DNA from 2 places in the Pusillimonas sp. SM2304 genome. Region 1 is predicted to be linked to the other one. Evidence: predicted binding sites of a transcription regulator. Region 1 holds the regulator's gene; the other holds the start of a gene.
What was found. Region 1 encodes NrdR, which represses ribonucleotide reductase genes. Its sites were predicted from a motif close to CACNANATNTNGTG; they were not measured.
Positions count from the first base shown of each region.

Region 2: RE432_RS12375 (ribonucleoside triphosphate reductase) is a predicted target of NrdR. The motif match lies at 12,710-12,723, and genes of this name have one in related genera.

Region 1 is NZ_JAVLUJ010000001.1:1,736,928-1,752,087, forward strand. Features, by position in the region: gene tyrS (tyrosine--tRNA ligase) at 1-349, shown strand, start outside; gene RE432_RS08075 (YbhB/YbcL family Raf kinase inhibitor-like protein) at 389-1,024, shown strand; gene glyA (serine hydroxymethyltransferase) at 1,221-2,465, shown strand; gene nrdR (transcriptional regulator NrdR) at 2,505-2,966, shown strand; gene ribD (bifunctional diaminohydroxyphosphoribosylaminopyrimidine deaminase/5-amino-6-(5-phosphoribosylamino)uracil reductase RibD) at 2,963-4,105, shown strand; gene RE432_RS08095 (riboflavin synthase) at 4,116-4,745, shown strand; gene RE432_RS08100 (tripartite tricarboxylate transporter substrate binding protein) at 4,948-5,937, shown strand; gene RE432_RS08105 (mandelate racemase/muconate lactonizing enzyme family protein) at 5,963-7,111, shown strand; gene RE432_RS08110 (FadR/GntR family transcriptional regulator) at 7,161-7,991, shown strand; gene RE432_RS08115 (MaoC family dehydratase) at 8,054-8,482, opposite strand; gene RE432_RS08120 (CoA transferase) at 8,499-9,743, opposite strand; gene RE432_RS08125 (tripartite tricarboxylate transporter substrate binding protein) at 9,754-10,728, opposite strand; gene RE432_RS08130 (LysR substrate-binding domain-containing protein) at 10,839-11,792, shown strand; tRNA gene RE432_RS08135 (tRNA-Ser) at 11,869-11,959, shown strand; gene RE432_RS19600 (Arm DNA-binding domain-containing protein) at 12,040-12,339, shown strand; gene RE432_RS08145 (DUF3363 domain-containing protein) at 12,224-12,580, shown strand; gene RE432_RS08150 (sigma-70 family RNA polymerase sigma factor) at 12,661-13,167, shown strand; gene RE432_RS08155 (FecR family protein) at 13,255-14,247, shown strand; gene RE432_RS08160 (TonB-dependent siderophore receptor) at 14,530-15,160, shown strand, end outside.
Region 2 is NZ_JAVLUJ010000002.1:704,236-719,395, forward strand. Features, by position in the region: gene RE432_RS12310 (monovalent cation/H+ antiporter subunit A) at 1-1,105, opposite strand, end outside; gene hemN (oxygen-independent coproporphyrinogen III oxidase) at 1,321-2,742, shown strand; gene RE432_RS12320 (YbaN family protein) at 2,780-3,184, opposite strand; gene RE432_RS12325 (Crp/Fnr family transcriptional regulator) at 3,237-3,917, shown strand; gene RE432_RS12330 (hypothetical protein) at 3,919-5,244, opposite strand; gene RE432_RS12335 (DUF2249 domain-containing protein) at 5,244-5,477, opposite strand; gene RE432_RS12340 (nitronate monooxygenase family protein) at 5,647-6,861, shown strand; gene RE432_RS12345 (peptidase U32 family protein) at 6,887-7,936, shown strand; gene RE432_RS12350 (U32 family peptidase) at 7,995-8,882, shown strand; gene trhA (PAQR family membrane homeostasis protein TrhA) at 8,897-9,514, shown strand; gene RE432_RS12360 (SCP2 sterol-binding domain-containing protein) at 9,541-10,032, shown strand; gene RE432_RS12365 (anaerobic ribonucleoside-triphosphate reductase activating protein) at 10,013-10,747, opposite strand; gene nrdD (anaerobic ribonucleoside-triphosphate reductase) at 10,755-10,943, opposite strand; gene RE432_RS12375 (ribonucleoside triphosphate reductase) at 10,996-12,696, opposite strand; gene RE432_RS12380 (DUF2249 domain-containing protein) at 12,872-13,141, opposite strand; gene RE432_RS12385 (YbfB/YjiJ family MFS transporter) at 13,231-14,379, opposite strand; gene RE432_RS12390 (CsbD family protein) at 14,668-14,868, shown strand; gene RE432_RS12395 (DUF1328 domain-containing protein) at 14,931-15,095, shown strand.

The sequences.
Region 1 (15,160 bases):
GAATCCGCGCGATGCCAAAGTCGCCCTGGCGCAGGAAATCGTGGCCCGCTTCCATTCGCCGCAGGCCGCGCACGACGCGCTGGCCGCGTTCGAGGCCCGTTTCCGCGACGGCGCCATCCCGGACGAGATGCCCGAGCTTCAACTCGGCGCCGCGCCACTGGGGATTCTGAAGGTCTTGCGCGAAGCGGGCCTGGTGGCCTCGGGCGCCGAGGCCCAGCGCAACGTCGAGCAGGGGGGCGTACGGGTCGATGGCGATCGCATCGAAGACAAGGCGCTGCAGCTTCCTGCCGGCACCTATGTTGTTCAGGTGGGCAAACGCAAATTTGCCCGTGTCACGTTAACTGGCTAGCCGCCTTCCGGCCGCAGCCCTTCGTAACAGGAGTTCATGATGAAACTAATCAGTGAATCATTTTCAGACCAGGGGCATATGCCCGAGCGCAACGCCTTCGGCAAGATGGATGGGCAGAACCATGTGGCGCTTGCGGGCAACGCCAATCCGCATCTGGCCTGGTCTGACGCGCCTGCTGCGACCCAGTCGTTTGTGGTGATCTGCCATGATCCCGACGTGCCCAGCAAGCCCGACGACGTCAATCAGGAAGACCGCGAAATCCCCAGCACGCTGCCCCGGGTCGATTTCTATCACTGGACGCTGATCGACATTCCGGCAAGTGTCACGCAAATCGCCGAAGGCGCGTATTCCGATGGCATTACGCCGCGCGGCAAGGCAGGCCCGCTTGCGCTGGATGGCACCCGTCAGGGCGTCAACGATTTCACCACCTGGTTTGCCGCGGACCGCGACATGAACGGTGACTATTTCGGCTATGACGGCCCATGTCCGCCCTGGAACGACTCCATCGTGCATCGGTATGTTTTCACCGTCTATGCGCTTGATGTGCCCGAGCTTCCCTTCGAGGGCCGTTTTACCGGCGGGGACGTGATCAAGGCGATTCAAGGCCACGTGCTGGCACAGGCCTCTCTGACCGGCATCTATACCCTGAATCCGCGGCTTGCCTCCAAGGCTTAGCAACGCCACCGGCTTTGGCCAGGCCATGAGCGCGGCTCAACTCATCTTGAGCCGCGCTCATGCCGAATGGCCACGGTGGCTGAAAACCGCTGTCCAGGCAGTCTTTACCGCCTGAAGGCGTCGGAAAGACAGCTATTCGAGCTAGAATAAAGACCTTTATTTCTCGCCACCTGCGTAATTACCTTGGGATATCTCCATGTTTGACCGTTCTCGCACTCTTGATCTTGTCGATGCCGACGTCTGGGCCGCCATACAAAAAGAAAATGTTCGCCAGGAACAGCACATCGAACTGATCGCGTCTGAAAACTACACCAGCCCCGCCGTCATGCAGGCCCAGGGTACGCAACTGACGAACAAGTACGCAGAAGGTTATCCGGGCAAGCGCTATTACGGCGGCTGCGAGTACGTCGACGTCGTAGAGCAATTGGCCATCGACCGCCTGAAGGAAATCTTTGGGGCCGAAGCCGCCAACGTCCAGCCCAACTCGGGCTCGCAAGCCAATCAGGGCGTCTATATGGCGGTCCTGAAGCCGGGCGACACGGTGCTGGGCATGAGCCTGGCCGAAGGCGGCCACCTGACGCACGGTTCGCCCGTCAACGCCTCGGGCAAGCTGTACAACTTTTTGTCCTATGGCCTTGATGCCAACGAAGAGCTCGATTACGACCAGTTGGAAAAGCTCGCCAAAGAACACAAGCCCAAACTGATCGTGGGCGGCGCATCGGCCTATGCCTTGCGTATCGACTTCGAACGCATGGCGCGCATTGCGCACGACAACGGCGCCTTGTTCATGGTCGATATCGCACACTACGCCGGGCTGGTGGCGGGTGGCGCGTATCCCAACCCCGTGCCCCATGCCGACTTTGTCACGTCCACCACCCATAAATCCCTGCGCGGGCCGCGCGGCGGCGTCATCATGATGAAAGCCGAGCACGAAAAAATCATCAACTCGGCTATTTTCCCAGGTATACAGGGCGGCCCGCTGATGCACGTGATTGCCGCCAAGGCCGTCGCTTTCAAAGAAGCTCTGTCGCCCGAGTTCAAGGCGTATGCCGCCCAGGTCGTGAAAAACGCCGATGTGCTGGCGCGTACGCTGGTCGAGCGCGGCTTGCGCATCGTGTCTGGCCGCACCGAAAGCCATGTCATGCTGGTCGACCTGCGCGCCAAGGGCATTACCGGTAAAGAAGCTGAAGCCGTGCTTGGGCAGGCCCACATCACCGTCAATAAAAATGCCATCCCCAACGATCCCGAAAAGCCGTTTGTCACCAGCGGCGTGCGGCTGGGTACGCCGGCCATGACCACCCGCGGCTTCAAGGAAGCCGAGGCCGAGCTGACCGGGCACCTGATCGCCGATGTGCTCGACAATCCACGCGACGAGTCGGCCATCGCCGATGTCCGCAAGCGCGTGAACGAGCTGACCGCGCGTTTGCCGGTTTACCGTTAATACGGAACTGGCTCCAGGGGTGCCTGGGGCCCGCCAAACATGAAATGCCCATTTTGCAGCAGTTTCGATACGCAGGTGATCGACTCCCGGGTTTCGGAAGAGGGCGACACCATACGCCGCCGCCGGCGCTGCACGGCGTGCGATCGCCGCTTCACCACCTACGAGCGCGTTGAACTGGTGATGCCGGCGCTGGTCAAGCGCAATGGCACGCGCGTCGAGTTCGACGTGAACAAGCTGCGGGGCAGCCTGAACCTGGCATTGCGCAAGCGGCCCGTCAGCACTGAAGACGTCGATGCCGCGGTGGCGCGCATCGAGGAAAGCCTGCTGGTCAGCGGCCTGCGCGAGGTCGCTTCGGGCTATGTGGGCGAACTGGTCATGGGCGAGCTCAAGAAACTGGACCAGGTCGCTTATGTGCGTTTCGCATCGGTATACAAAAGCTTTGAGGACTTAGGCGAGTTCGTCAAAGCCATCGATGAAATTCAAGTTCCGTCCAAGTCGTGACCACAAATCAGCCTGTCTGTGACGAACGTTGGATGCGCCAGGCGCTGCAGCTGGCCGAAAGCGTCCTGTATGTGACTGCGCCCAACCCGCGCGTGGCCTGCCTGATTGTGCGCGGCGACCAATTGCTGGCGTCCGGGGCGACGCAACGGGCCGGAGGCCCCCATGCCGAGGTCATGGCTTTGCGCCAGGCCGCCGAACGCGGCATTGACGTGGCGGGCGCCACCGTCTACGTCACCCTGGAGCCTTGCAGCCATTATGGCCGTACGCCGCCCTGTGTCGACGCCCTGATTGCCGCCAGGCCCGCCCGTATCGTCATCGCCATGAGCGACCCCAACCCCTTGGTGGGCGGCCAGGGCATCGCCAAGCTTCAGGCGGCGGGCATTGCCGTTGCCACGGACGTCTGTACCGAAGAGGCCTTGGCGGTCAATCCGGGTTTTGTGGCCCGCATGACACGCAAGACGCCGTGGGCCTGGCTGAAGCTAGCCGCCTCGCTGGACGGCCGTATTGCGCTGGCCAACGGGCAGTCGCAGTGGATTACCGGCCCGGCCGCCCGTGCCGATGGCCATCATTGGCGCGCGCGCAGCTGTGTCGTGCTGACGGGCGTGGGCACGGTGCGGGCCGACGATCCGCAGATGAATGTGCGTCATGTGGAAACGGCCCGGCCCCCCATCAAGGCGATTGTCGATTCCCGGCTTCAGATCGATCCGCAGGCCCGGATTTTCGATGGCGCCCCGGCCTGGGTATTCACCTGCGCCGCCGATCCGGAAAAAGCCCAGCGGCTTGCCGACCGCAACGCGCAGGTCATCGAGTTGCCCGCCGCGAACGGCCGGGTCGACCTGAATGCCATGATGCGGTGGATGGGCGAGCAGGACATCAACGAGGTGCATGTCGAAGCCGGCGCCCGGCTCAGCGGCGCGCTGGTCCAGGCGCAATGCGCCGACGAATTGCTGGTCTATATGGCGCCGATGCTGCTGGGCGACGGCATAGGCATGGCGCATCTTGAGCCCCTGCAACGCTTGGCGGACGCGCAGCCGTTCGAGTTTATCGACACCGCCAGTGTGGCGCCGGACGTCAGGCTGCGTGCACGGCACATCGGCCACTGGAAGGCTTTGCTGCAGGGATTGCGGCACGGGAACTAGAGGGTAGAACATGTTCACAGGAATTGTTGCGGCAGTTGGCAGGATTATCGAGGTCTCGCCATTCAACGATTGCCAGAAAGACGCGGGCGTCCACCTGACGCTGCAGGTCCAGGATTTTTTACGCGACAGCACCAAGCTGGGTGATTCCATTGCCATACAAGGGGCTTGTATGACGGTGGTGGCGCTGGGGCCGGACACCTTCAGTGTCGATGTCTCGCGTGAGAGCCTGAACCGCACGGCGGGCCTGGACGCCGTGGGCGAAGTCAATCTGGAGCATGCCTTGCGCATGGGCGATTCGCTTGACGGCCATCTGGTGTCGGGTCACGTCGACGGCCTGGGCGAGGTCAGCCTCTTCGAGCCGGTGGGCGAGTCATGGGACTTGCGCATCAAAGTGCCGCACAGCCTGGCCAAATACATGGCTTATAAAGGGTCGGTCACCGTCAATGGCGTCAGCCTGACCGTCAATCATGTGGACGATGCGGTCAGTGGCTGCGAGATCCGCATCAACCTGATCCCCCACACCGTGCAGGTCACCACGCTCAAGCATCTGACCGAAGGCGCGCTGGTCAATCTGGAAATCGATACCATTGCGCGTTATGTGGAACGCATGGTCAGCCTGCAGGCCAGGCCGGAGCAATAAGGTAGCAGGCCGCCAGGCTGAGCGCAGCATAGGGTAAAAGGACTTACAGACCGAACTCTGTAAGTCCTTTTTTGTTGCCCGCTCTTCGCGGGCTTCCATTTTTCTATTCCCTGGACTTGTCGTTCATCTATCTCTATAATTGGCACTACCAATTTGGTATTACCAAAAATATCCTTTTAAATTATTTGAGGAGATGGACAGAATGAGGCATTTTTTCAAGGCGCGCTTTCTGCGCTCGGTCGCGGCGATCGCTGCGCTCATATTCACCGCAGGCGCCGCCTCGGCCAATGCGGATTCCTATCCCGCCAAGGCTATTACGCTCGTAGTGCCTTTCGGCGCCGGGGGCACGACGACGACGTTGGCGCGTTTGATGGCTGACCAATTGTCGCAAGCGATGGGACAACCCTTTGTCGTGGAAAATCGTCCCGGAGCCGGAGGCAACATCGCGTTCGACCATGTCGCCCGTGCGCGGCCCGATGGCTATACCCTGCTCATGGGGCCGATCGGCCTGGCCATCAACCCGGCGATCTATGCCTCGCTCAATTTTGATCCTCTGAAAGATTTTGAACCCATCAGCCTGTATGGCGGTGTGGCCAACATCCTGGCCGTCAGCCCTTCGCTGCCGGTTAAAACGCTGGATGAGTTGATTGCTTATGCAAAACAGAACCCCGGAAAGCTGACCCAAGGCTCCAGCGGCAATGGCAGTTCCAGTCACCTGGCGGGAGAAATGTTGCGTTCCCAGACGGGTATAGATTTCGTGCACGTTCCTTATAAAGGCGGCGCCCAGGCGATGCAGGATTTATTGGCGGGCCAGATATCCATGCTGTTTGACCAGGTGCCGGCCGTACTTCCCCACGTGCAGGCCGGAAAAGTCCGTGCGCTCGGCGTCACGACCAAGGAGCGTTCATCAGGCGCGCCCGACATCCCGACCATCGCCGAACAGGGCTTGTCCGATTACGAGGTGAATGTCTGGTTCGGTTTCCTGGCGCCCAAGGGCACGCCCAAGCCCATTATCGACAAGATCAATGGCCACATGGTCAAGGTGCTTAATAATCCAGAATTCGTTGCGCGAATGACCAGCATGGGCGTGGACACGATGCCCAGCACGCCCGAGGAGTTCCAGCAATACCTGGAAGCGGAGACGGCGCGGTGGGGCAAAGTAGCGAAAGAATCCGGCGCAACGCTTCAATAAACATCAGACTGACAGGATAAGCAGCATGAAAATCGACAGCATCCTTGCGACGCCTCTTTCCTTTCGCTTTCCCGAGGGCAAAGCGGTGGCGATGGGCATCGGCACGGCTCGAAAACGTGACGTCATTATCGTCAAGATCCAGACTTCCGACGGCCTGGTAGGCTACGGCGAGGCGCACCCAGGGCGTAGTCCAGGCGCCGTGGCAAGCGTTATCAACCATACGCTGGGACCGCTTTTGCAGGGCATGGATGCATGCGATGTCGCCGGCGTATGGGAGCTTGCGCACCGGATGCAGCTCGCAAGCCATGGCTTGGGCGCAGGCGCCGCGCTGGCGCTCAGCGGTATCGACATGGCGTTGTGGGACATCCGCGCCAAGGCCGCCAACATGCCGTTATATCGCATGCTGGGGGGAACGTCCAAACGCATTCCGGCCTATGCCGGCGGCGTCGCGTTGGGCTATCAGGCCCCTGACAGCCTGGCCGACGAGGCGCAAGGCTATGTGGAGCAGGGGTACCGGGCAGTCAAATTGCGCATCGGCGACACCACCGCCAACGACATTGCACGTATCGCGGCCGTGCGCAAAGCACTTGGGAACGATATTGTTATCCTGGCTGATGCAAACACGGCATACACGCTGGCCGATGTGCGCCGAATCATGCCGGCGCTGGCCGAACTAAATGTGGATTGGCTCGAAGAGCCATTTCCCTGCAATGATTTTGCGTCCTACAGGCTCGCGGCGCAGATCAATCCATGGGTGCCGATTGCAGCGGGCGAGAACCATTACACCCGCTACGAATTCGCACGGCTTATCGAAGATAGGGCCGTCACGATCTTCCAGCCGGACCTCTCCAAGACGGGCGGTGTGAGCGAGGCCATGCGCATCGCAGCGCTGGCGTCCGCCTGGCGCATCCCGGTCAATCCTCATAGTTCGGCGGGCGGGCTGAATCTGGCGGCCACGATCCATTTTCTGGCTTCCATCGATAATGGCGGATACTTCGAAGCGTGTGTTTCCCAGGTCAATCCGCTGCGGGACATGTTCGGGCCGGCATTCGATATCGGCCAGGATGGCTGTGTCGCCCCGATCGATAAGCCGGGGATAGGCCTGGATGTGGACGAATCTGTCTTTTCTTCTTTCCCCTTGCTGGACGGGCTGGGGTTTGACAAGAAGGCTTGATGCCCCGTGTTTATCGATATAATGGAAAGGGCTGGAGGCGCGTGAGCGCATGCGCGCTTCCGGTGAGTACGAAAACGTGTCGACGCGGCATGCCGTCTTCAAGAATATCCATCAATCGACGGCCAGAGCGACCTTCACAGACGCCGCGGCCGAGTTCGCTTTTCGCCGGGGACGCACGACCTCTGATATGACTAGAGAAAAAGATGAGCTAACGACTCGCACGATGACAGCGCTGGTCAGGCTGATCGACCAGAGGAATTACGCCCCGGGCGAACGCCTGCCATCCGAACGGGAACTGGCAGAACGCTTCGGGGTGGGGCGGGGCGTTGTGCGCGAGGTGCTTTCGGTGCTCGAGGGGCTGCGGTACCTGGAGCGCCGGCCCAATTCAGGCATTTACTTGAATGTGGCGCCGGAGCGTATAAGCCTGGAAACGCTCACGTTGTTTTCCGGGCTCGATCTGGCGCTCTCGACAGAGCAGTTGGCCCAAACCATGGAGGTGCGGCGCATTATCGAGGTTCAGGCCGTCATCCTGGCCGCGCAACGGCGTACCGATGAAGATATTGCCAATATCGGCGGCATCGTGGCGCGTTTTGACGAAGCCGTCGATAACTCGATTGAGTCCGTGGCGAACCTGGATTATGAGTTTCACATGGCGATATTCCGGGCCACCCATAACCTGGTGTTGATGCAGTTGGTCAGTCCTTTTTATATTATGTCCGAGAACAGGCGCCTGCTTTTCTTCAAGGACAAGGAACGCAGCCGGGCATCCAATGCGCAGCATAGGCAGATATTCTCCGCGCTGGCGGACCAGGATGCCGAACGGGCGAAAGCCGTCATGTCGGATCACATCGGACGGGTCGAGCGGCACTACGGGCTGTAGCCTGCCTGCGGCCAATAAATACAAAGCTGCTGGTTTCTGGCAGGGTGGCGGACGAGACATTGTTACCGCGTAGTCAGCATCAGGCGTAATTGCACATCCAGCTCGGCTGCCTTGATGCCACTTTCCAGCAGGCAGTTGCCCACATACCTACCCATCTGATAATGCGGGCGTGTCTTTACGGACTCCTGATCCAGCAAGACAGTCACCGCAATCGTGCTGCCGGGGTAGATGGGTGAGAAAAAGCGCGATCCAAGCGCCAATAGTTGGATGGGACGGGTTGCGAAGCATGTTGTAAAGGCTGCCAGGGCAGCCCCTACGACATGTGCGCCCGCCAGAGGAACACCGTTGAAGCCGGCCATACGCGCCAGGCTGTCGGAAGAGTGCACAGGGTGCCCGCCATGCACCGAACTCAAGTAGGCATCCAGATGCGCTTGATTCAAGCAGAACTTACTGGTGAATTCGGCAGGCAATTCAAGTGTGCTGTTCAACATCTGCTCGTCACCTCGTTTATATGATCTTCCTATTGCGCAAGGCATCCTGCTCTTGGGAGGACAAGCCAAGCTCGTCGCCATAGACATCGGCGTTGTGCTGTCCGATTCCCGGCCCGGTGCGCCACACCGTGCCGGGTGTTTTCGAGAAGCGCGGTACCACATTCTGCATTCTGATCGAGCCAAAATCTTCATCTTTGACCGCAACAAGCGCTTCTCGATCTTTGAAGTGAGGATCTTCAAAAATGTCGCTGATATCGTAAATAGGACTGAAGCTGACATCGTGGGCGTGGAGCACGCTGCTGGCTTCGTTGGCGGTGTGTTTGGCGAACCAGTCTTGCATGATGGTTTCGATTTCGATGCGGTTCTTGATTCGTGCTGCATTGGTATTGAATGCAGGGTTCTCCATGAGGTCAGGGCGGCCGATGGCGACGGTTAATCGTTTGAATACTGTGGGGGCGCTGACGGCCAATGCCAGCCACTTGTTGTCCTGGGTTTTGTAGACGTCGCTGGGCGCGGAATAGGCATTCAGATTGCCCTGCCGGCCACGCACAACGCCAAGCTGGTCGTACTCGACGGGAAGGAAGTCCAGCACGCGAAACATGGCCTCGGTAGCGGACAAATCAATTTCTTGACCGTCTCTGTGCTTTTCGCGATGCAGAAGCGCGGCACTGATGGCATAGGCGCCAAAAACGCCCGTTAACGCATCCGAAACCGGGAAACCGGGATAGAGGGGCGGTCCTTCTTTTTCGCCGCAAAGATTCACAAAGCCGGACATGGCTTCGAAGATTCGAGCAAAGCCCGGCCGCTGTTTATAGGGGCCGGTCTGACCGAAGCCTGATACCCGCAGCACGATCAAGTCCGGCCTCAGTTGCGTGAGCCGTTCCATGGTCAAGCCCCAGCGGTCAAGCGTGCCAGGACGAAAGTTCTCTACCAAGACGTCATACCCGGGCAGTAATTGCTCGAATAGGCGCAAGCCCTCTGGCTCGCGCAAATCAAGCGTTATGCCGCGCTTATTTCGGTTGGCCGCCTTCGACCAAAGGGAGACGCCGTCTTTGTGGGGGGGTAATTGCCGGATATGATCGCCATCGCCCGGGATTTCCACTTTCAAGACTTCGGCGCCGAAATCAGCCAAGAGCGTTGCAGACAAAGGCCCGGCGATAACGGTGGAGATATCCAGTACCTTAACCCCTGCCAGCGGGCCTGTTCCTGCGTACGATGGCTGTTCATGACTGGCCTTCTTGCTGCTGCATGTGTCGGTCATCGATCTTCCTTCAATCCAGCATCACATTGGCTTTGCGGGCAACATCCCCCCAGCTTGCCAGCTCGGATTCCACAAACTGCTGGAACTGCTCTGGCGAGCCACCCACCGGTATAGAACCGTCCTTGATGATCCTGTCCTTGATTTCAGGCAGCTTGAGTGCTTCATTGACTGCGACGTTGACTTTCTGCACGATGTCGTCTGATGTCCCGGCCGGCGCAAAGATCCCGTTCCACCCTACGGCATTGAATCCGGTTATGCCTGCTTCGTTCATCGTGGGTACGTCAGGCAAGGCCAAGCTACGGCTGGCGCTGGTCACTGCCAGAGGGATAACACGCTTGGCCTCGATATAGGGCACGGTGGTCAAGATCACATCGAATGTCAGTTTGACTTGGCCGCCCAGCAAATCCGTCATGGCCGGGCCTGCCCCCTTATAGGGCACCTGCAAGAACGTTGACTGGGCTTCAGTCTGATATTTTTCGAGGATCATGTGGGCGCCAGTACCTTGGCCTGCCGACGCCGCGGAAATTCCACCAGGATTCGCCTTGGCTTTGCTTGTCAGCTCAGCGACGCTGCTGACACCCAGGCTGGGATGAACAACCAGCACGTAAGGTTGATCAACCACATGCACCACGGGCGTGAAGTCTTTGACTGCGTCGTAGGATGAATTCTTGCGGATATTGGGCCCAATGCCGTGTGTTGCTACAGTGCCCCACAGGAATGTGTAGCCATCATTCTTTGCGTTCGCCACTGCGCGAGTGCCGATCGTACCGCCGGCGCCGGCCTTGTTTTCGATGACGACAGGCTGCCCCACCGCCTTTTCGATTTTGGGCGCCAGAATGCGGGCCATGACATCTGTGGCGCCTCCTGGGGGAAAGGGAACGACGATAGTAATAGGCTTGGCCGGCCAGGATGCTTGCTGCGCTTGAGCACCGAGAGGGGCTACGCTGACCAGCAATGCCAGTCCGGCTGATTTCCAGATCTTCATCTTGTCTCCTTGGTGGCTCTGCCCATGTTTGGCAGTTGATAAAAGAATAGTCCTGCACCAACTTAATTTAAAGTTTCTTATAATCACTTAGTGATAACTTTTGGTTAACCATGAAAAGCACCACTCGTTCTACCTTGATCAATCGCCTGCGGCTGAAGCAGTTCGAGATAATATGCGGCGTTGCCGACGGCATGTCGTTTCGCATGCTTGCTGACCAAATGGCCCTGTCAGGGCCGGCGATCAGCAAGATCGCCCGTGAGGCTGAAGTGGCGTTGGGCGCCGCCGTCTTTGAGCGCAAACGCGATGGTGTGGTGCTGACGCCGCTCGGGTGGTCACTCGTGCATCATTCAAGGTTGGTGCTTAAGCAAGTGGCCCGGATTGAAAGCAAGCTGGATGCATATGGTGATGCTGGCCAGACGATTTTGCGCCTGGGCGCGCCATCGCATACGACCGTTACGCTACTTGCCAAGCCGTTGGCGGCGTTGACCTCGAACCACCCTAAGGTGCGCCTGGAAGTCATCGACGGCACAGCGAATGCGTTATTTGAGCTGCTTTTGAAAGGGGACGTAGACTTTATTGTGGGAAGTTTGCCGGCCCGGCTGCTTACAGACGATGAAGCCGCCTTGCTGCATGTGGAACCCCTGTATCACGATGAAGTCAAGATAATGGCCCACCCGTCCAGCATAAGATCACAACAAACGTTCGAGCTCAGCGATTTGCAAGGCTATGCCTGGGTGTTTCCGCAAAAAGACTCCCTGATACATAATGCGTTGCGCAGTGCCATGCTGGCAGCCGGCCTTTCCATGCCTCGCCCAACCATCGAGACCAGTTTCATACCGTTGATAGGGGCGATGGTCGCAGAACAGCCCCAATTATTGGGTGCGGTACGGTCCGATGCTGCGCATTATCTGGCCCAGCGCCTTGGGCTCACCATCGTGACAGTCAAACAAGCCATACCGTTGCCGGGCGTAGCCATCGTTCACCTTAAAGATGGCGAGCTCGCCCCAATTGCGCAAGAGCTGTTCCAACTGGTACGAGACAGGGCTTTCGCGTTACTGAACTAATAGCAGAGAAAATACAAGGGAAGCCGGTTTCTGATAGAATGGCGGACTTCGCTTTATGTAAGTAAAGCCAGAATCAGGACAGGTGGCCGAGTGGTTGAAGGCGCACGCCTGGAAAGCGTGTATACGTGAATAGCGTATCGGGGGTTCGAATCCCCCTCTGTCCGCCAGTTACATTTATCAGGCCGTTCCAGGCCGTCTCAGAAAGCCCTGAAAATTCTCTAAGCTATGGATTTCAGGGCTTTTTTGTTTGTCGGGCGGTTTTGGGAGCGTTCTTGCTGTCTCGTCCAAGTGTTGGTATCGTTGTTGGTACCAACAACGGCTCACTGATTCCCTCATCCGCAGCGCCAAGGCGGACGGCAAGCCCGTCAAGCTGTCTGACGGTGGCGGCCTGTACCTGATGGTCATGCCTCAAGGCGGGAAGTACTGGCGCTATGCCTACCGGTTCGTCGGCAAGCAGAAGACGCTGGCGCTTGGGACATTCCCCGACATCCGTCTGGCGCTGCCCAGGGGCTTTCGCGGTGTGGCCTCGACCATTGCAGACTCCTAGTCAGAGAGTGTCAGGAGAGGTTGCGCCGTGTCTTTCAAGTCGGCGTCGCTATCAGCTTGCGTCACGGTGCTGGATAGGAAAACCCAGCAGGCGCTACGCCATGCTCGATGACGGGTCCGGTTTCACGCTCGTGCCATGGCGGCCGATCGTGGCGCAGCGCCGGGGCGAGTCCATGTCAGTGTCCATCGAGGCCGGCCGGGCGACGTGGGAGTTCGGCAAACAGCGTGGCGTGGCGTTGTGAAACGGCCGACAAGCTACATCTAAATGAGAATTATTGTTAACATGCGGGTTTTAATGCGCTGATCTATTCCCCCATCTGCCATGTCCCGCCCACCTGCGCCCAAAAAAGGTTGGCTCGCCCATTACAGCGAGCTGGTAGGCGCGTGGACGCGACGGGCGGATAATCGTCAGGATGCCGAGGATGCCACGCATGACGCGATTCTCCGGGTGCTGGAGAACGACACAGGCGCTTTGGCGAATCCACGTGCGTATCTGCATCGCAGCGTCCACAACCGCCTGATTGATGGACATCGGCAAGCCAAGCTGATCGACGTGGTTCCCTTGCATGAGCTGGACGAAGACGAGCATCCGCTGCTGATCGACCCAGACGCTCAGGCGCGTACCGCGCAATTGCTGGCGGCGCTCAAAACGGCGTTGGCCGAGCTGCCTGTCAAATGCCGTCAGGTATTCTTGTGGCATCGACTTGAGGGCTATACCCAGGAAGAAATTGCACAAAAGCTGGGGATTTCAGTCAGCATGGTTGAAAAATACATGATCCGGGCAGTCAGGCATCTTCGGGAACGGTTACACAATCATGCGCCGCATTGAGTCAGGGTTTTTGCCTCCTCGAACGTCTTACCTATTGAAGGGGTAGAAAAATCATCCCGATGGCAACCCATCGGCATCCTGCTCGCTATGACCACTGAAAACCCGAATCTCCCGAACGACCCTCGCGAAGCAGCGGCTTACTGGTTTGCCCGAGTGCATTCCGGCAACTTCACCGTGGCTGAACGGGAGCGCTTCAAGCAATGGCGCCGGGCCAGCCCCGGCAACGAGCAGGAATACCGGGCGCTCGATGAGATCTGGCAAGCTACGAACCTGCTGCCGGAGGATGCGCTGCGTGAATTGCTGGAAGCACCGGAGCCGCCGGCGGAACTACGCAGAATGGCGCGCCGGCGTTGGTTGATGGGTGCGGGTTCGGTCTGCACCGCAACCGTTGCGGGCGGCGTGCTCATCTATGGGCAGATGCTGGAAGCCCCAACCCATGTGACGCGCTACGCCACCGCCCACGGCGAGCAACGCACCGAACTGCTGCCGGACGGCTCGGTCATCGAGATGAATGTTTCCACCGAGCTTGTCGTGCGCTACTACACTAAGCGCCGTAGCGTCGAACTGCTGAACGGCGAGGCGAACTTCGAAGTCACTACCAGTCCCGATCAGCCGTTCGTCGTTGACGCGGGAGCGGTGGATGTCAGGGTCACGGGTACGGTGTTCAGCGTTCGCCGTGAACAGGATCACGTGTCGGTGGCCGTGCAGGCTGGCTCTGTTGAAGTGACCTCCGGCCGCTGGTGGAATCGCGAGAAGGCCAGGTTGACGGCGGGCATGACGACCCAGGCGCAGTTAGGCCTGCCGCTGTCCGTGGAGCAGGCCGATGTCGCGGCGCTGACCGCCTGGCGCCAAGGCAAGGTGGTCTTCAGGGACCAGCCGCTTGAAGACATGGTGCGGGAGATGAACCGCTATCTGGCGCGGCCCATACATTTGACGGACAGCCGGCTCAAGCGCCTGCGCATGGCGGGCGTGTTCACTATTCAGGATGCGGACGGGTTCCTGCAGGCCCTGCAGAGCAACCTGCCCATTGCCGTGGTGCGGCGCCCCGATGGCGGTGCCGATCTCTCCCTGCTGCGCTGACCGTTCGGGCGCGTCCCCAGCGCCCTGCCTACCGCGCGTCCCACGATCGCAGATGTGCCGCCGGACTCCGGCCGGCATGTGCTCGCTCGCCTGAACGCTCGGTAATGATAATCGTTCCTGTTACAAATTAGTTCGGGATTTCATTCAGGGTTTTTCAGGGTTCGTCCGTCATACCTAATGAAGGGGGATGTTTTCGCAACGCAGGTGTTCCCCGTCAGGAACCTTTGGCCAAAGGGATGCAGCGACGCGCGCGCTTGACCGTATTTACCAGGAAAACTTTTCGTGATTGATAGGATATCCCCCGTTGCCCTTAGGGTGAACAGCAAGAAGCGTCACGCTCCCGCAGTCATTTCGGCGACCTTGTCCAGCTTGGCGATTGCCATTTCCCTGGCGTTGATGGTCGCGCCGCAGCCGGCTCATGCTCAGGAAACCGCCGCCCAGATCCATATCCAGCAACAGTCGCTGAGCGACGCGCTGCTGCAGCTTGGACAGCAGACGCCATTGCAGTTTGTCTATACAACCGAACTGGTGCGAGGCATCTCGGCACCGCCGGTCAGCGGCAGAATGACGCCGGAGGAAGCGCTACGGCGATTGCTGGCCGGTACGGGGATCGAGTATTCGCGCACGGGGAATACGATCAATCTTTGGAAAAGCGGTGGTGCGACGCAGTTGGCGCCAGTGGTGGTGACAGGCACCTACCGTGCGCAGACTGAGGGTTCACAGTCCTACGCCGCCAGCGAGGCGACCATTGGCAAGACCGAACAGGCGCTCAAGGACATTCCACAATCGGTTACGGTGGTAACGCGCCAGCGTATCGACGACCAGAATCTGTCGACCATCAGCGAGGTGTTGGAGAACACCACGGGCGTGACGATCAGCGAGGTGGCCGACGGCGGGCGCAATTTCTATTCGC
Region 2 (15,160 bases), on a different contig from region 1:
CGGTAATCGGCATGCTCCGATAAAGGCCCGACAAGCGGCTCAGGTCGCGCGTGCCGGTTTCATGGTCGACGATGCCCGCCGCCATGAAAAGCGATGCCTTGAAGGTCGCATGGTTGATCATGTGGAAGACGGCAGCCACCAGCGCCAGCTTGCTGTTCATGCCCAGCAGCAGTGTGATCAGGCCCAGATGGCTGATGGTGGAATAGGCCAGCACCCCCTTCATGTCCATCTGGAAAGTGGCCGCGTAGGCGCCCAGCACCAGCGAGCACAGCCCCGCGCCGCCGATGATGTAGGCCCATTCATCGGTGCCCGCCATCACGGGCCAGAAGCGGGCCAGCAGAAAAACGCCGGCCTTGACCATGGTGGCTGAATGCAGATAGGCGGACACGGGCGTGGGGGCCGCCATGGCGTTGGGCAGCCAGACGTGGAAAGGAAACTGGGCGCTCTTGGTCAGCGCGCCCAGCGCGATCAGCACCAGGATGGCGACATACCACGGGTGGGTGCGGATCAGGTCGCCCGAGGCGAGCACGGCGTCCAGGTCGTAGCTGCCCACGACGTGTCCCAGCATCAGCATGCCGCCCAGCATGCACAGGCCGCCCGCGCCGGTAATCGTCAGCGACATCCGCGCGCCGCGGCGGGCATCCAGCCGGTGATGCCAATAGGCAATGAGCATGAACGACGACAGGCTGGTGAGTTCCCAGAAAACGACCAGTTGGATCAGGTTGCCCGAGAGCACCACGCCCAGCATCGAGCCCATGAAGGCCAGGAAGAACGAGAAAAAGCGCGGCACCGGGTCTTGGGGAGACAGATAGTAGCGCGCGTACAGCACGATAAGCGCGCCCATCGTCGTGATGATCATGGCGAACAGCCAGGAATACCCGTCCATGCGCAGCGTGAAATCCACCCCCAGGCTGGGCATCCAGGGGATGACTGTTTTGACGATATGGCCGTCGAAGATGCCCGGAAACTGGCTGAACACCAGGACGCTGCAGGTGAGGGCGACAAATCCCGCCAGCCAGGCCTCCAGCTTGCGCGCGTTTGAAGGCAGCAGGGCAGCGACGATGCTGCCTGCAAAAGGCAGGGCAAGAATGAGTACAAGCGACATCAGGGGCAGGAGCGTTGAGTTTGTATGAATCTAGCCCTAATAATACGATATGTTTCGTTCAGCTTTGCGAAAGCCGGTGCGCACGGATTGTGTTTTTGCTTGACCTAGGTCAAAAAAGATTTTCCGCTAAACCTGGAGAATGTTGATATTCAGGCATTTTTCGCGTTTTGTGCGCATCTTGCCGTGCCTGCAGCAGTTTCAATCGGAGAACGCCCATGGGTGTCGAAAGTCCCTCAGTGAACGACAATACGGTTTTTTTTCCTGATATCGAAATCTCCGAGACGCTGATCCGCCGATTCGATAGTTCCGGCCCGCGCTATACCTCGTATCCGACGGCCGACCGCTTCAATGCCGGTTTCACCGAGGCTGCTTATCTGGGATACCTGGGGCAGCGTGCCGCGGCCGCCAGCAATCCCTTGCTGTCCGTCTACGTGCATTTGCCGTTTTGTGAATCGCTTTGTTATTTTTGCGCCTGTAACAAAATCATCACGCAAGACCATGGCCGTTCGGCCGAATACCTGCGCTACCTGGACAAAGAAATGGCGCTCGCGGCCAGGCACCTGGGCGCCGACCGTAAAACCGGGCAGTTGCATCTGGGCGGCGGCACGCCTACTTTTCTGAGCGCCGCCGAACTCACGCAGCTCATGGACATGATCCGGCGGCATGTTGAATTTACGCCCGACGCCGAGCTGGGGGTCGAGATCGACCCGCGCACGGTGAATGACGCAACCCTGGGCCTGCTGGCGGGGTTGGGCTTCAATCGCACCAGCTTCGGCGTGCAGGATTTCGATCCCGACGTCCAGGCCGCCGTCAACCGCATTCAGCCCTTGACCATGGTCGAGGCGGCGCTGAACGCGAGTCGCAAGGCGGGCTTCCAGTCTGTCAACATCGATCTGATTTACGGCTTGCCCAAACAGACGCTGGCCAGTTTCGACCGCACGCTCGATGAAGTCGTACGCTTGTCGCCTGATCGCATCGCCCTGTATAACTATGCGCATTTGCCCTCCCGTTTCAAGGCCCAGCGCCTGATCAAGGCTGAAGACCTGCCGTCGGCGGAAGCGCGTTTGCAGATCTTCCTGATGTCCATGCGGCGCTTGCTCGAGGCCGGCTATGTCTACATTGGGCTGGACCACTTCGCCAAGCCGGACGATGAGCTGAACCAGGCCCGGCTCGACAAGAGCCTGCATCGGAACTTCCAGGGCTACACGACGCGGGCCGAGTACGACCTGATCGGCTTTGGCGTATCGGCCATTGGCAAGATAGGCCGTTCGTACAGCCAGTCGGTCCGGTCGGTCAATGCCTACTACAAGCATCTTGACGAAGGCCGCCTGCCCATAGAAAGAGGCTTCGAGCTGTCGGACGACGATGTGTTGCGCCGCCAGATCATCATGACCCTGATGTGCAGCATGCCGCTCGATTACCAGGCCATCCGGCAGGCGCACGGCATTGACTTCCCCGATTATTTCAAAGCGGAGCTCGAGCGCCTGGCGCAGTTCGAAGAGGCCGGCTTACTGAAAAAAGATGAAAGCGGCCTCTGTATTACGCCCAAAGGGAGGCTGTTTGTGCGTGCCATCGGCATGGTGTTCGACAAGTATCTGGGGCAGCCGACGGTATCGACGTATTCGAAGCTGATCTAGGACCGGCGGCAAACTGGGGGCGACGCCCGTTCCGGGGTCAACCAGGCGGTTCCCGGCGGGAACGGTTGTCCAGGGCTTGTTGTGGGGGCAGTGTTTTCATGCGAAGCAGATAGACGGTGACGCCGATGCCGGGAATCAGCAGCAGCGGCCGCAGCCACGCTATTGGCACGTACCAGGCTGAAAACGCCAGCGATGCCCACATGACGGTCAGGGCAATGATTTTGCTGCGCAGGGGAATCCCGCGGCCCGCCTGCAGGTTGGCCAGATAGGGGCCGAATACGCGGTTGGCCAGCAGCCAGCGGTGCAGGCGGTCGGAGCCGCGCAGGTAGCAGGCCGAGGCCAGCAGCAAAAACGGCGTGGTGGGCAGCAGGGGTAGAAATATGCCGAGTATGGCCAGCAGCAGGGCCAGCGTTCCGGCAAAGTTGAACAGGATTTTGATCACAGGGTCAATTGGGCAGTTGCCTGAAAAAGGCCATTTACAGGATTCTAGCAATATGGCAACAAGCAAGATGCGTGTACAGGACTTTCTGGCAAAGCTTCCTTTGTTCAACGAACTGTCGGAGCACGAGCTCGACATCCTGGCCAAGGGGACGACGGAAGTACAGGCCGCGCGCGGCGATATCGTCTTTCATCGCGGCGAACCCTGCGTGGGCTTTCACACCGTGGTGTATGGCCAGATCAAGCTGATGTTTGTGTCGCCCACGGGCGTCGAGAAAGTGGTGCGGCTGATCGGGCCGGGCGACAGCTTCGGCGAAGCCCTGATGTTTCTGGACAAGGCATATATTGTGTCGGCGCAGGCCCTGGCCGATACCATGCTCCTGCATGTGGCCAAATCGGTGCTGTACGCCGAACTCGCCCGCCAGCCGGATTTCGCGCGGAAGATGCTGGCAGGCCTGAGCCAGCGCCTGCACAGCCTGATGGGCGACGTCGAGGCTTACTCCTTGCGATCGGGCACGCAGCGTGTGATCGGCTATCTGCTGAAAGACGGGCACGGCGAAGATGGCCGGCCGTTCCGGCTGGAGACCAGCAAAACCGTCATTGCGTCGCGCCTCAACCTGACGCCGGAGCATTTTTCACGCATTCTGCACGACTTGGCCGCCCAGGAATTGATTCACGTCAAGGGGCGTGAAATCACGATTCTGGACATGAACGGGCTCAGCACCTACCAGGATTGATTCATTGCCAGGGGGCCGGCGCGGCGGCCGCCAGTGCCTTGGCGATGTCTTTCCGGGCCGTCCGGAACAGCCTCAGCGCCTGCGCAATATTCCAGCCCAGCCAGACGGCCGACACGGCCAGGGCCAGGCCCGCCGCGTGGGCGAAGGCCAGCGGGCGCAGGCTGGCCGCGGCCAGCAGCAGCAAGGCCGCCAAATGCGGCCAGAATTGCCGGGCGGCCATGCGGTCGGGAATAATCTGCTTGACTTTGGGCACCACCCGCAAGGCCACGGTCAGGTCTTTCTGCAGGTGGTACCACAACAGGAAGGGAATGATCTTGTACAGCATGCCGTTGATGGCCGACCAGGCGAAGCCCACCAGGAACAGCACGCCCAGCGTGACCGAGTAATCGCCCCAGCCGGCCATCTGCAGCAGCCATACGGGTCCACAGGCTGCCAGGCTGACCATGGCGGTACGCCAGAATAGCGTTGTGGCATCGGCTTCGGGCCGCTTGCGCGTCAGGAGCAGTTGAAAGGTCGTGGCGGCAAACAGGGTATAGGCCGCCAGCAGCAGCACGGCAATGGCGCGCGCTGTTTCCCACTGTATGGGGCTGCCGGCCAGCAGGTTCACGGTATGGGCTGTCAGCAGCACGAAAATGGCCGGCGTCAGCCAGCGCGTGATGGGCTTGGGATACAGCTCGGTCACCTGGAAGATGGGCATCACCTGGTACGCCATGCCGATCAGCAGCAAGCCTACCCAGCCCAGCAGTCCCCAGGCGCCATGCAGATCGGTGATGTGCCTGGAAAAGGGCAGCCATTGCGCCCACCCGGCCGCCAGCAGCGTCCCCAGCATGACCGTGGCCGCCAGGGCAATCATCGCAAAGCGGGTGGCGGTCAGGATGTCGGCGGCCCCCTTGGCCGCCAGCTTGCGGTAGCGCCACAAGCCGCCCGTGGCGGCCAGGACCAGCCACAGCAGCGCGCCGCCCAGCAGTCCTATCGCCAACTGGAACAGCCAGGCAGGCCCGGCGATGAATCCCCCGGCCAATGCCAGCGTGCCGGCGCTGAGCAGCGCCTGGACAGCGGCGGCGGTCATGCGCGGCGCCAGGACCTGGATGCCGGTTGCCACGGGCAGGATTTGCATCAAGGCGCCCGCCATGGCGCTGGCCAGCACGCCCAGCGTAAACAGATGGGTGATGGCCAGCGTGGGCGGCGCCCAGCGCGACACCAGCGCTGCGGGACCGGTCCAGAGCAGCAGCAGGGCGGCCAGCAGGACAAATACCGGCGCGCTGAGCAGCAGCCGCAGGGGCACATCGATAGGAGGGGATCGATTGAACGACAGGGCGCGTTGCATCAGGGCTTATGCCAAATCAGGATTTCGTAGCGGTAATCAGGCCGGACGGTGGCCTGGTACCGGAAGCCGTTCAGGTCCAGGATGCCATAGAGCGGATGGGGCTCCCGATCGATGAGCATGCGCAGGCGATGGCCTGGCGCCAGCACGGCCAGTGCGTCCAGCACGCGCTCCAGCGGCTCGGGCGGCGCCAGGCCGCACACGTCAAGCAAGATATCCCGATCAGCGTTGTCCATTGTCGTCACCATACATGAGGCGTGCGCCGGCCGAGGCAGAAACCTTGTTGCGCACCATGGCAATACTACATTTACCTAACCGACATAAAGTTGATATTTATTAAGGAATGTCTGGTCTGATGCCTGCATAGTGATGACTGCGTTTTAGCGCAATCATTTTTCAGCAAGGATGAACATCGTGTTGCAGACCGTTTTAGACCGACTCAAATTAAAGGGCAAGTCGCTGTTGCCTATCGTGCAAGGTGGCATGGGCGTGGGTGTGTCCGCCCATCGCTTGGCCGGAACGGTCGCGTCCTATGGCGCCATGGGCACGATATCGAGCGTGGACTTGCGCCGCCACCATCCCGACCTGATGCTGCAGACCGGCAAGTCGCGCAACAAGGCGTTGATCGACTCGGCCAACCTGGTGGCGCTGGATCGCGAAATCCACGCGGCCCGAAAGCTGTCGGCGGGCAATGGGCTGATCGCCGTGAACATCATGCGGGCCGTGTCGGAATACGCTTCTTATGTGCGCCAGTCCTGCGAAAGCGGGGCCGATGCCGTCGTGGTGGGCGCAGGCCTGCCGCTGGATCTGCCCGAGCTGACGGAAGGGTTCAAGACAGCCATTATCCCGATTCTGTCCGATGTGCGCGGTATTGGCCTGATCTTGAAGAAATGGATGCGCAAGAACCGCCTGCCCGACGCCATTGTGATCGAGAACCCGCGTTTTGCGGCCGGCCACCTGGGCGCGCCTACGGCCGAAGCGCTGAACAACCCGAATTTCGCTTTTTCCAAGGTGCTGGAAGGCACCTTGCAGCTGTTCAAGGATATGGGCCTGGAAAAGGAAAAAATCCCGTTGATTACAGCGGGCGGCATCCATAGCCACGAGCAGGTGGTCAGGCTGATGGGCATGGGCGCCAATGCCGTGCAGTTGGGTTCGGCCTTTGCCGTCACGGAAGAGGGCGATGCGCATCCCAATTTCAAGAAAGTGCTGGTGGAAGCCAAGCCGGAAGACATCGTCACGTTCATGAGCGTGGCGGGCTTGCCGGCGCGGGCGGTACGTACCCCCTGGCTGGCCAACTACCTGGAAAAAGAAGAGAAGCTGCAGCGCATTGCCAAGAAACGCCCTTGCACAGTCGGCTTCGATTGCCTGGCTTCTTGCGGCTTGCGCGACGGCATCAGCAAGCACGGCCAGTTCTGCATCGATACCCAACTGGCGTTCGCGCTGGCGGGCGACATCCGGCGCGGGCTGTTTTTCCGGGGCTCCGAAAAGCTGCCTTTCGGCAACGCCATTCGTCCGGTGCGCGAGCTGATCGAACTGCTGCTGGCCGGGATACGGCCCGCCATGGATGCCGTACGCGCGCCCACGGTGCGTGCCGCCGACGAGGCCCTGGTGATCGCCTAGATTCCATTTTTCTTTTCTGGATGTCATGACACACGCAACTTCCGATTTGCAAGCTGCGGCGGGGCGTGCTGCGCCCGCCGTCGAACTGGTTTGCCCCGCCGGCAGCCTGCCGGCCCTGAAGTCAGCCGTCGACCACGGCGCCGATTGCGTCTACCTGGGTTTTCGCGATGCCACCAATGCGCGTAACTTCGCGGGCCTGAATTTCGACGAGGCGGCGATCAACGAGGGCATACGCTATGCGCATCAGCATGGCCGCAAGGTGTTCCTGGCATTGAACACCTACTCGCAGCCTGCCGGCTGGCAGGCCTGGCGCGCAGCCGTGGACCGCGCGGCGGGCTCGGGGGTGGACGCCATGATTGTGGCCGATCCGGGGCTGATGCTTTACGCCAGCCAGCGTTATCCGCAACTGCGTTTGCATCTGTCGGTGCAGGGTTCGGCAACCAACTATGAAGCCATCAACTTCTATCGCAAGCATTTCGGCGTGGTGCGCGCCGTCTTGCCGCGTGTGCTGTCCCTGGCCCAGGTGGAACAAGTCACGGAAAACACGCCGGTCGAGATCGAGGTGTTCGGCTTTGGCAGCCTGTGCGTGATGGTGGAAGGGCGTTGCGCCCTGTCATCGTACGTGACGGGGGAATCGCCCAATACGCATGGGGTATGTTCACCGGCCAAATCGGTGCGCTGGCAGCAGACCGGCCAAGGCCTGGAGTCGCGCCTGAACGGGGTGCTGATCGACCGCTACGCCGATGGCGAGAATGCGGGCTATCCCACTTTGTGCAAAGGCCGCTTCGATGTGGCCGATGAAAACTACTACGCGCTGGAAGAACCCACCAGCCTGAATACGCTGGAGCTTTTGCCCAAGCTGATGCAGATGGGCGTGCGCGCCATCAAGATCGAGGGCCGCCAGCGCAGCCCGGCCTATGTGGCGCAGGTCACGCGCGTGTGGCGCGATGCCATCGATCAGTGCCGGGCCAGCCAGCAGCGCTATTCCGTCAAGCCGGCGTGGATGGCGGCGCTGAACAAGGTGGCGGAAGGGCAGCAGCATACATTGGGCGCGTATCACCGCCCGTGGAAATGAGTCGATGGATGCCCGGAACCAGGCCTTGTCCTGGCCGGGATAGCCGGAAGGAAGAAATGTGAAGATCGCTTTGGGTCCTGTGCAGTATTACTGGTCGCGTGTGGCCATGATGCAGTTTTATGAGTCGATGACCGAGGCGCCTGCCGACATCGTGTACTTGGGTGAAACAGTCTGCTCGCGCCGGCATGAATTGCGCTTGCCCGACTGGCTCGAGATAGCAAAGATGCTGGCCGATGCGGGCAAGGAAGTCGTGCTGTCCACGCAGGTATTGCTGGAGTCGGGCCAGGATCTGACGACCATGCGCAAGATTGCGGCCAACGAGGATTTCATGATCGAGGCCAATGACATGGGCGCGGTGCATTGCCTGGATGGCAGGCCTTTTGTGGCGGGCCCTTACCTGAATGTATACAGCGGGCCCACCCTGGAGCTGCTTTCCGGCCTGGGCGCGCAGCGTTGGGTGATGCCGCTGGAGATGGGGCGTGAAGGGCTGGCGCGCCTGCAGGCCGACCGGCCGCAGGGCTTGCGGACCGAGGTCTTTTCCTATGGGCGCATGCCGCTGGCTTTTTCGGCGCGCTGCTTCACGGCGCGCCACCGCAATATTCCCAAAGACAACTGCCAGTATGTGTGCATGGATCATCCCGATGGCCTATTGCTGGAGACGCGTGAAAGCCAGCCATTTCTGGTGCTGAACGGCATCCAGACGCAGTCCGCGCTGGTGTACAACCTGATCAACGAACTGGACGCCATGCGCGAACTGCAGGTGGATGTCTTGCGCATCAGCCCGCAGTCGCAGCACACGGGCGAGATTGTTCAATTGTTCCGCCAGGTGCTGGATGGGCAACTGGGCGCCGCCGATGCCTTCGGAAGCATGCTGCCGCTGATGCCGGCCGGGCCCTGTAACGGCTATTGGCACGGACGCCCGGGCCTGGAACAGATGGTGGCGTAAAGGATAACGGGCTTATGTATGCAGGCGAGCGGTTCAACAGCATCACCCATCTGGTGGGCGCGGCACTGGCCGTGGCCGGCGCGATTCTGCTGGTGGTGATCGCCGCGCGTCTGGGCGACCCTTGGAAAATCGTCAGCTTCAGTGTGTATGGCGTCATGTTGCTGGGCCTGTATCTGGCCTCGACGCTTTATCACAGCCTGCGCGGGCGCGCCAAGCGCATCTGGTGCAAGTTTGATCACTGCGCCATCTATTTGCTGATCGCGGGCAGCTACACGCCCTTCGCGCTGGTCAGCCTGCGCGGCGGCTGGGGCTGGTCCTTGTTCGGTATTGTCTGGGGCCTGGCGCTATTGGGCATCGTTCAGGAAATCTGGCTGGCCAAGGGTCGCCGCATCCTGTCATTGCTGATTTACGTGGCCATGGGCTGGCTGGCGGTGATTGCCGCCGTCCCCTTGATCGATGCGCTGAGCTGGGAAGGTTTCCGCTGGCTGCTTGCAGGCGGCCTGGTTTACACCGCGGGCATTGTTTTCTATGCCACAGACGAAAAGTGGCGTTACGGGCATGGCGTCTGGCATTTGTTTGTCATGGGCGGCAGCGCTTGCCACTATTTCACGGTCGTCACCTATGTGGCCTGATCTATAAACAAAACAAGGAACTCATTGTGAACCCAGGAAGTACTTCCTTTCCCGCCTCGCTGGGCAGGCTGCTGGCGCGCCTGCCCGCCTATCCCGGTTCGGTCCTGTTCGCCAGCGGGCTGAATCTGGCGCTCGCGCAGCATCTGCCTGCCGATACCCTGCATATGCTGGAGAACAGGGTCTTGCGCATTCAGGCGCGCGACGCGGGCGTGGCTTTCGACTTCGTCTGGCGCAAGGGAAAGTTCACCGGTGTGGCGCCGGGCAGCGACATCGCATTGACGATCGCCGCCAATCTGCTCGACTTTTATTTGCTGATCCAGCGCAAGGAAGATCCGGACACGCTGTTTTTCAGCCGCCGGCTGACGATGGAAGGCGATACGGAACTGGGGCTGCTGGTGAAGAATACGCTGGATGCGCTGGATATGGCCCTGTTCTCGCCTGATCAACTGGCGCCCGTCAAAGTGTTCGGGCGCCTGTCGACGCTCAGGAAATCGCGCGTCAACCGCGCCGCAGGGTAAAGGCGGGAAACAGGCTCGACACGCGCTCGACCAGCGCGGCGCTGGGGTAGCCTTGCTCCATCGACGCATTCAGGGCCGCATCGCTGCAGCCCTGTTCGCGAAAGACTTGCAGGGCATAGCTTTTTACCTGCAGATCGGCCAGCGTCTGCGCCAATTGGATGATGTCCGCTTCCGGCAGCAAAGCAGGATGCAGGGTCGTACGGCATTCGTAATCGACCCCGCTGGCCAGTATCGCCTGCAAGCCGGCCAGGGCCGGGCCGCCGCTGCCCGCCACTTTGGTGACGCGCGCGTAATTGCCGAACAAGGTTTTGACATCGAAGCCCACCCAGTCCAGCATGGGCAAGACGCTTTTCAGGCGCTCCGGGTGCGTGCCGCCGCTGTGCAGCCCTATCTTGAAGCCCAGGGCGCGCACTGCGCCGATGGCGCTGGCCAAGCCAGGGTCCATGGTGGGCTCGCCGCCGCTGAACACTACGGCATCGACCAGGCCGCGCCTTCTTTCCAGCAGGGCCAGCACCTCGTCCCAGGGAATCGGGCTATGCGGCGTGCGCGCCTGAAGATGCGGGTTGTGGCAGTAGCCGCAGCGCCAGGGGCAGCCCTGTACAAAAATGACCGTGGACAGCTGCCCGGGGTAGTCGGTGGCGGTGAACGGCGTGATGCCGCCCACCTTCAGGCGGCGGGGCCGCCCGCCGATAGCTTGCACCACATCCTGCGGCATGGGCGTGTCAGGCGGCAAGCCGGGCTCCTTGCTCGCTGAAATACTTGCGCTCGTGGAATTCGCCTTTTTTGCCGATGTTGAACGACGACATCGGGCGGTGGTAACCCATGACGCGCGTCCAGATTTCGCAAGGCTGGCGTTCCTCGTCGGTCAGGGTGATGGCGGTTTGCGTGGTGGCTGTGTTGGGTGTGCTCATGAGTGTGCTCCTTGTTGAGGGTAGAAAACAGAAATGAATGCGCGAGCCGGCATCAGGCCGCTGCGCGCTGCTTGCGTGCGACGATTTCCTCGTCGCACTTGGGACAAAACTTGTGGCTGCCCCCCAGATATCCGTGCACCGGGCAGATGGAAAAAGTGGGGGTGACGGTGATGTAGGGCAGATGAAAGCGGCCCAGGGCGCGCTGCACCAGCGTGCGGCACGCCTGCGCGCTGGACAGCGGCTCGGTCATGTACAAGTGCAGGACGGTGCCGCCGGTGTATTTGCGCTGCAGGTCGTCCTGCCGCTCCAGCGCCTCGAACGGGTCGTCGGTAAAGCCCACCGGCAGTTGCGACGAGTTGGTGTAATAGGGCATGTCCGGCGTGCCGGCCTGCAGGATGTTGGGGTAGCGCTTGCGGTCTTCCTTGGCGAAACGATACGTGGTGCCTTCGGCCGGCGTCGCTTCCAGGTTGTACATATGGCCGGTTTCTTCCTGGAATGCCAGCATGCGGGCCCGAACGTGATCCAGCAGGCGAATGGCCAGCGCGTGGCCTTCGGCAGTAGTGATGTCATGCTTGCCGCGGGTGAAGTTGCGCAGCATTTCGTTGATCCCGTTCACACCCAATGTCGAAAAGTGATTGCGCAGCGTGCCCAGGTAGCGCCGGGTGTAGGGGAACAGGCCGTTATCCATCAGGCGCTGGATGACCTCGCGCTTCAGTTCAAGGCTGGTCTTGCCCAGTTCCAGCAGTTCGTCCAGGCGCTTGAACAGCGCGGTTTCGTCGCCCGCATGCAGGTAGCCCAGCCGGGCGCAGTTGATCGTCACCACGCCCAGCGACCCGGTCTGCTCGGCGGACCCGAACAGGCCGTTGCCGCGCTTGAGCAGCTCGCGCAGATCCAGCTGCAGCCGGCAGCACATGGACCGGATCATGTTGGGCTTGAGTTCGGAATTGATGAAGTTCTGGAAGTACGGCAGGCCATAGCGGGCCGTCATCTCGAACAGCAGTTCGGCATTGGGACTGTGCCAGTCGAAATCCTCGGTGATGTTGTAGGTCGGGATGGGAAAGGTGAACACGCGCCCTTTTGCATCGCCCGCCATCATGATCTCGATGTAGGCGCGGTTGATCATGTCCATCTCGGCCTGCAGGTCGCCGTAGCGAAAGGGCATTTCCTGGCCGCCGATCAGCGGCACCTGTTCGCGCAGATCCTCTGGGCAGACCCAGTCGAAGGTCAGGTTAGTGAACGGCGTTTGCGTGCCCCAGCGCGAGGGGACGTTCAGGTTGTAGATCAGCTCCTGGATGTACTGCTTGACCTCGGTATAGCTCAGGGCGTCCTTGCGGACGAAGGGCGCCATATAGGTGTCGAAAGAGCTGAAGGCTTGCGCACCGGCCCATTCGTTTTGCAGGGTGCCCAGGAAGTTCACGATCTGGCCCACGGCGCTGGACATGTGCTTGGGCGCGCAGGACTCCACTTTGCCCGGAATGCCGTTCAGGCCTTCGTTCAGCAGGGTCCGCAGCGACCAGCCGGCGCAATAGCCCGACAGCATGTCCAGGTCATGAAGGTGAAGGTCGGCGTCGCGATGCGCTTTGCCGACCGCTTCCGGATACACTTCGTCTAGCCAATAATTGGCAATGACTTTGCCCGAGACGTTCAGTATCAGGCCGCCCAGCGAGTAGCCCTGATTGGCATTGGCGTTGACGCGCCAGTCCACTTGATCAAGGTATTCGTTAATCGAAGAGGCGACGTCGATGTGTGCCATGAAAACTCCGTATCACTATATGTTGTGGTGAAACGAAGATTATTGACTATATGTAGTAGGGTCAAGCAAATGCCGGGAATAATTGGCATTAGCTTGATATAGGCTAAGAATGGACAAAGAAAAGCGCCCTGTCCGTTGCCAGGAACAGGGCGCGCAGGAAGCAGGCGGGGATTTTTCAGGCCACGATCTGGAAATCGATGACGATTTCTCCGGGCAGGCGGGCGACGTATTCAATCTGGATCTGGTCGCCGAAGTGCCCCTGCAATTGCTGCAGTAAAGGCAGGGGGTCGTGATCATTGCAAAAACGCATGGTTTCGCCGGGCTGCAGGGCCGATAGCGCGCCGAAGATGGCGGCATGCCGGAACCGCTTGGCGACACCGCGCGCATCGAATGGGTAAACGGCGTCGGAAAACTGCGGGATGGAAGAAGCACTAGACACGATCATATCCTTGTAAGAGTAAAAAAATCGTGGCTTGATTATAGGGAGCGCCGGTCTGATTTCCGGTCAGAACCACATTGCGAATAAGGTTGAAATCATTGGCTTTCCAGCGGTTTTTGGGTCATGGCGATGAGCGCGCCGATGACCAGGACTGCGGCGGACGCGGCCAGCCCCATGGACAGCGAACCCGTCAGGTCGCTGAGCCAACCGGCTGCAACGGGGCCGATGGTTTGTCCCAGTGCAAACAGGCTGGTCGCTACGGCCAGGGCGCTGCCCCAGGCCGGCCTGGGCAGATTGGTTTTGACAAACGCGGTGGCGGCCGAAGGCACCATGAATACGCTGGACCCGACCAGCGCGGCCGATAGCCATAGCCCGGCTAGGGTGGGAAAGGCCAAGGGCAGCGCCGCGCCGACGGCCAGCACCGTCATGGACGCCGCCATGGGCCAGCCGTTGCGCCGGCCATTGAAGACGGGCCGCCAGATCAGGGGCGCCAGCAACGTCATCACGCCCAGCAGACTCCACATGATGGATGTCGTGGCGGCGACCGATATGGCCGGCGCGAGCGCCTTGCGCAGCCAGGCGACGATGAAGGTCATGTAGGCGATGTAGCCCAGTCCGAACAGGAAATAGGCAGTGAACTCGGGTAGGCAGGGACGCCAGGGCCACGGCGCGCGCATGCCTGGGGTCGAGGGCTCGGCAATGCCGCGCATGGCGGCGATCGCTGCCCAGGACAAGGGAGCGCAGATGGCGGCGCAGGCGATCCAGGCCCAGGTCCAGGCTGCAGGCCCGGCGGCATCGAACAGCCAGGGCAAGAGCGCGCCGGTCGCCAGCATGCCTACGCCCCCGCCGCTGAAGAAGATGACGATGGCATGCGTGCCCACCACGCCCGACAGGACGCCGCCGCAGATGAATGCGCCGGCCGCGCCGAAGCCGGCCAGGAAGCGGAACAGGGTGATCAGATGAAAGTGGTGGGTCATGCCGCTGGCCAGCAAGGCCGCCGTGGTCAGCGCAAGGCCCGCCACAAAGAGCCGGCGGTTGCCCCATCGCGATACGCACAATAGCGTCAGCAGGGCGCCCAGCAGATATCCCAGCGCATTGGCCGTGTTCAGCCAGCCCGCCTGGGCGTAGTTCAGGCCCAGGTCGGTTTGCATGGCGGGCAGAATCAATGCATAGCCAAACCGCGCGAAGCCCACCGACACGGCGGCTCCGCCCGAAAGTGCCCAGGATATCAGCGCCGGTTTCATGTGCTGCCGCCTTGTCTCGTCGTTTTTGTATCCGGCCGATCATAACAGGGGCGGCTGCACCCGAAGGCGTCCGCCGGACGGGGATGCGGCTGCGGTTCGCTGCGCCGTCCCGGCTTTGCCGCGCGAACATCTGTTACAGCGCTGCCCGATTTGATAAGTGAATGTTGCAGCGGAAAGGCGTGACGCCACAGAGCCGCAGGCCATCCGCAGTTACATTTATTCGTACTTGCCATGGACGCGCCGCAGCGTAACGCGTTAGGGTAAAGGTGATTTTTCAAGGAGGTAATCATGAATAAAGATACTCTAGAAGGCCAATGGAAACAGCTCGCAGGTAAAGCCAAGATTGCGTGGGGCGATCTGACCGATGATGATCTGGCCAAAGTCGAAGGCAGCGCAGAGCGCCTGACCGGCCTGGTTCAGGAAAAATATGGCCGCACCCGCGAAGAGGCGGAACGCGAAGTCAAGGAATTCTTCGACAACAACCGCTAGCCGGCCTGGCCGCATAGAAGACATGCAGTGCACGAAGAATAGAAATAGATAAGGGGAAAACCATGCTTTATTACGCCGTTGTCTTTTTTGTGATTGCCATCATTGCCGCGGTACTCGGGTTCGGCGGTATCGCCGCCGGCGCGGCATCGATTGCGCAAATACTGTTTTTCATTTTTATCGTCCTCGCCGTCCTGGCGCTGCTTAACGGCTTGTTCCGGCGACGATGAAGTAAAGGCCAGTGCTGCCTGATTGACATCAGGTGTTGGGCCCGCCCGCCTTCTTGGCAGGCGGG